DNA from 2 places in the Paenibacillus beijingensis genome. Region 2 is predicted to be linked to the other one. Evidence: riboswitches for the same ligand, from Rfam matches in the RefSeq annotation. Region 2 holds a riboswitch; the other holds the start of a gene.
What was found. A riboswitch is a leader RNA that binds a small molecule or an ion and turns the genes downstream of it on or off. The one in region 2 is predicted to bind cyclic di-AMP.
Positions count from the first base shown of each region.

Region 1: linked by a shared signal. The riboswitch ahead of VN24_RS03905 (C40 family peptidase) and the one ahead of VN24_RS21965 (hypothetical protein) in region 2 are both predicted to bind cyclic di-AMP.

Region 1 is NZ_CP011058.1:823,375-825,573, forward strand. Features, by position in the region: gene VN24_RS03900 (NAD(P)-binding domain-containing protein) at 1-510, opposite strand, end outside; gene VN24_RS03905 (C40 family peptidase) at 825-1,322, opposite strand; cyclic di-AMP (ydaO/yuaA leader) riboswitch at 1,321-1,455, opposite strand; gene VN24_RS03910 (ABC transporter substrate-binding protein) at 1,631-2,199, opposite strand, start outside.
Region 2 is NZ_CP011058.1:4,853,029-4,855,227, reverse strand. Features, by position in the region: gene VN24_RS21970 (citrate synthase/methylcitrate synthase) at 1-685, shown strand, start outside; gene VN24_RS21965 (hypothetical protein) at 718-1,137, opposite strand; cyclic di-AMP (ydaO/yuaA leader) riboswitch at 1,266-1,461, opposite strand; cyclic di-AMP (ydaO/yuaA leader) riboswitch at 1,585-1,769, opposite strand; gene VN24_RS26555 (N-acetylmuramoyl-L-alanine amidase) at 2,018-2,199, opposite strand, start outside.

The DNA of each region.
Region 1 (2,199 bases), 1.7 Mb from region 2:
CCGCGGCGCCCCGGCCCCTTCGATATGAAGGCGGTGAATCCCATCTTCTGCAGGCTCGATCAGGTTCAGCTTCACTTCATTGATGACTGGCAAATTCAGAACCTTCCGATACCAGCGCAGGTAGTTCATCCAGTCGCCCCGCGGAATTTTATCCACCGCTTCCCAGCCTTCCGGCCCGAATTGCGCTTCCCACCATGAGCGGAAGGTCAAAGAAGGAACCCCAAGGTCGATGGAGGTCAAATGCTTGGGTGTTCGGAGCGTCACCATCCGGGCATAGGTTTCCCACGGCCCTTCCAAGCCTTCACGGTTTTCGTCGATCACGAGAATATTGGATACCCGCTCGCGCAAAAGTCCGAAAGCCGTGCCTAAGCCGCCTTGGCCGCCGCCGATAATGACGACATCGTAGACATGCCCTTCAGGATGGCTCAGAGGACGCACCCAGTCCGCGCCCCCGAAAGCGAGATAAGAAAGTTCGGTTTTCACTCGTTCGTTTAAAGCCTCTAAGCTCATCATTATTCATACCTTTCAGCGGTGTTCTTGTAAGCTATCATTTCGTGATTGCGATTCAATCGGGATAAATGGATGTTTCATTTAGCTCCTTTTGGAAAAAAGCAAGCCTTATCTCCATGGAATGTGAGAAAAGGTTACATTACGATCCATCTCATATATTATCTTTTCTACCCTGCATTTTAAAGGGCATCCATTGTTTTTTGTAATTGGCGCTAAATTTTCGATTGCGAATTGTTAATCGTCACAAGACAAAGAAAACTTTAGGCAAAAAAAAACCGGCCTGCCATCTGCTATGGCGGGCTGGTCCTTATCTTTTACGCACGAGCATCATCTGACTCATGGATGTCTTCGATCATTGCTGCATAATGTTCTCCCGTTACAATACGCCGGGCAGTGACATAACGTTTCTTATAATAAGAGTCCGACAATTTGCTGATGCTGACACCTTTGCTGCTGGATGAATGAGCAAATTTTCCCTCACCTATGTAGATACCGGCATGAGAAATCCCGATGCCATTTGTGTTAAAGAAAACAAGGTCTCCAGGACGCAGTTCCTCTTTCTCCACTTTCATGCCAACCTTTGCTTGTGACCTGGATGTCCGCGGAAGCTTCGTTTCGAATTGATTAAACACGTAACGGATGAATCCGGAACAATCAAATCCTTGGACCGTAGTTCCTCCCCACTTATAAGGAGTCCCTACGACTTCATTAACGGTTTCATTTAACTCTGATTCATTTGCAAAAGCATTCCCTGCACCTGCAAACAACATTGTGGCTCCCAACAACAAAACTGCGGCTCGCTTCTTCAACATATACTCCCTTCGCTGCCTACGAGGTTAGCTAAGGGTTCGGTTGAAGGTGCCCTATAATCCTTTAATTGCAAGATTAATTCACCCAAGATGGTTCCCCCGTTTTCCATGTACGGAAATTCGACAATTATGTAGTTATTATTACATTGAGTAGTACAATTCGATTTTTTCTCTGAAATCCCTCCTGCAGCGAAATTAGAATCCTTTCATCTTTCCCGCTACATTTCGTCATTCTTTTTCATTTTTCTCATCTATTCTTCATTTATGGCAGTCAAAAGGGGTATTGCGCTAGGCAATACCCCTTTTCATCCTTATTTTCCGTTAGCTGCGCGCCAAGCGTCTACTTGCTTCTGAGCTTCGGCAATGATTTTTTCAAGACCTGCGGCTTTCAATTTATCGATCATCTTCGGCAATTCTGCCGGGTCCAGTTGGCCCGATTGAAGGCCCGGATCGTAGGTGCTTTGAATTTTGCCGATGGCGATCAATTCATTCTTCACCGGCTCCGGATCGAACACGAATCCGAATAGCGGAGAAGGCTGGCTTTGAACGATTTCGTTGAATTGCTCATAGTTCTTGTACTTGTCCGGATCTTCGCCTATGCGGGTGTAGTTGAGCATTTGGTTGCCGAGCTGCCACTGGTTGTCGTGATAGAACCCGACATTGTCCTTCGTTTTGCCGTCCGGCAAAGCGATTTGCCCGTTATTCAGGACGTAATGCTTACCTTCTACGCCGTAGTTGAACAAGGTCAGTAAATTTTTATCCTTGTATAACAAATTCAAGAGCATCATCGCACGAGCCGGATCTTTAGAAGTTTGGGAAATGGCTTGCATCGTCGCGGACAGCTTGGTCGTATGCAGCCTGTCAATGTTCATCGGAATCT
Region 2 (2,199 bases):
TGCGAATCTTGATCATGCGGCGAATTATCTTTATATGCTCAACGGCCGGAAGCCGGAGCGTTCACATGCGAAGGCGCTTGAAGCGTATCTTATTTTGGGGATGGAACATGGCATGAACGCTTCGACGTTTGCTTCCCGTGTCATCGTGTCCACTCAATCGGATATGTGTGCGGCTGTGAGCGGAGCGATCGGAGCGATGAAAGGCCCTTTGCATGGAGGCGCCCCCTATGAAGTCATTGCCATGCTGGAGTCGATCGGCAGCAAGAGCAATGCGGAGCCGTGGATGAGGAATGTGCTCGATAACGGCGGCCGCCTGATGGGCTTCGGACACCGCATATACAAAACGAAGGATCCGCGCGCGCAGGCGCTGCGGGCCGTCACGATGGAGCTGACCGGCGACGATCCATCCTTCGATCTGGCAATCTATGTGGAAGATACGGCCATTCGCTTGCTCGAAGAATATAAGCCAGGCCGCCGGTTATTCACGAATGTAGAGTTTTATGCGGCGGCGATTATGCGTGCAATCAATCTAAGTCCGGATCTGTTCACGCCTACATTTACAGCAGGCAGAACGGTCGGCTGGACGGCCCACTTGCTCGAACAAGCGGCAATCAACCGGATTTTCCGTCCCGAGTCGATTTACATCGGCACGATGCCGTCTATGTTGGATAACGACCTTAATTGACCGAGGGATTACAAGACGTTAACGGGTTCCGTTTACGGTTTGGGCGGAAAATGATCGGCAATGAGCGTTGAAATATCGTTTTTGATCGTATGAATTACTTTGTTCACGCCCGCTTTCTTATAATGAAGGCGGGGATCGTGACTGCCGGTAATGACATAGATCGGTTTTTTCGTCCAGCTCCGGCACATCTGAGCATAGCGGCAGCACAAGTTCAAGCTTTTTTCGAATAAATATATTTTTGCGACCGCAATCGGAGCGAACTCCTTCCACGAATCTTTGTCGGCCGTATTCACCCTAATAACACGGTCTGCGCCTAGACTGCATATCCGCTCATACTCGGTCTGGTTATTTACCATCACGGCCGTCGGAATTCCTCTTCGGCTCAATTGTTTGAGGAATTCTTCCCCTGCAGCATTAGGAGCCGACACCAATATATAATCCTGTTGGTTCACACTGTTACCCCTTCCAATTCTGGTCTGAAAACAAGCCGCAAAAAAGAAGCCGCGACGGAAGAGGAACTCTTCTCGCGGCTTCCAGGCACAGTGAAAACAAACCGTGTCGAACGTTCACGATCAATAGTTGCCTCTCTAAAATACGCTTACGAGGTTAGCTGCCGGATTCGGGCGTCAGAGTCGCCCTTCCTTGGAGCTGCATAAACCTACTTTCGTCAAGGTCAATGCAGCCCTAAGGATTCACCCCATGGATTCCGCTCACACGGAAAATCCGCTCGGTTCCCCCGCTCCTGCGTTGCAAAAAGGATTCAGCGATAAAGACAGATTTATTGGATTTGCATAGCCAAATGAGAGCACAAAAAAAGACCGCAGAGGATTTCCCAGCGGCCGTCATCATCACAAGCTGCATCATCCTCTCTCCTGCAGAACGCCTTGCCCGAACAGCATAACGGCATTCTCTACGCTTGCGAGGTTAGCTGCCGGATTCGGACGGTGAGAGTCGCCCTACCCGAAGAACCAACGACCGATACGTTGTTCCTTCAGGATTCACCCCGGATGAAACGGCAACATGTCAGAAGCCTTTCATCGTTGGTTCCCCCGCTTTCCTAATGGAAATTCAGCGGCGAATCGCATTCGATTCATGTTGAATATTACGCCGACCGCCATACTTTGTAAAGGGATATGTCAGGCCTAAGATGGGCGTAATCATTTATTTTTATGACTGACAAGAGATAAGGACCTCTATTTCATCGCCATTCTTAATTTTTCTCCTGATTACTCCGATTTTTGGCTTGTTTCCGCATTTAATGGCTGCTTGGTTTTGATGATTTCGGTTTATAACAAGAAAAATATCCAAAATCAGGTCAGAAAACTGCCCTCTTTATAACGTATTCCTTGTCTGCTTTTGATAATACGCCTTAATGCCTTCATAAATACCGCTGGCCAGCTTGTCATGATAAGCGGTTGTTAAGCTGGCGGTAAGCTCCGCAGGGTTGGAAAGAAAGCAGCCCTCGATTAAAACGGCCGGTCGGAGGTTATTACGCAGCACATAGAGCGGATCCT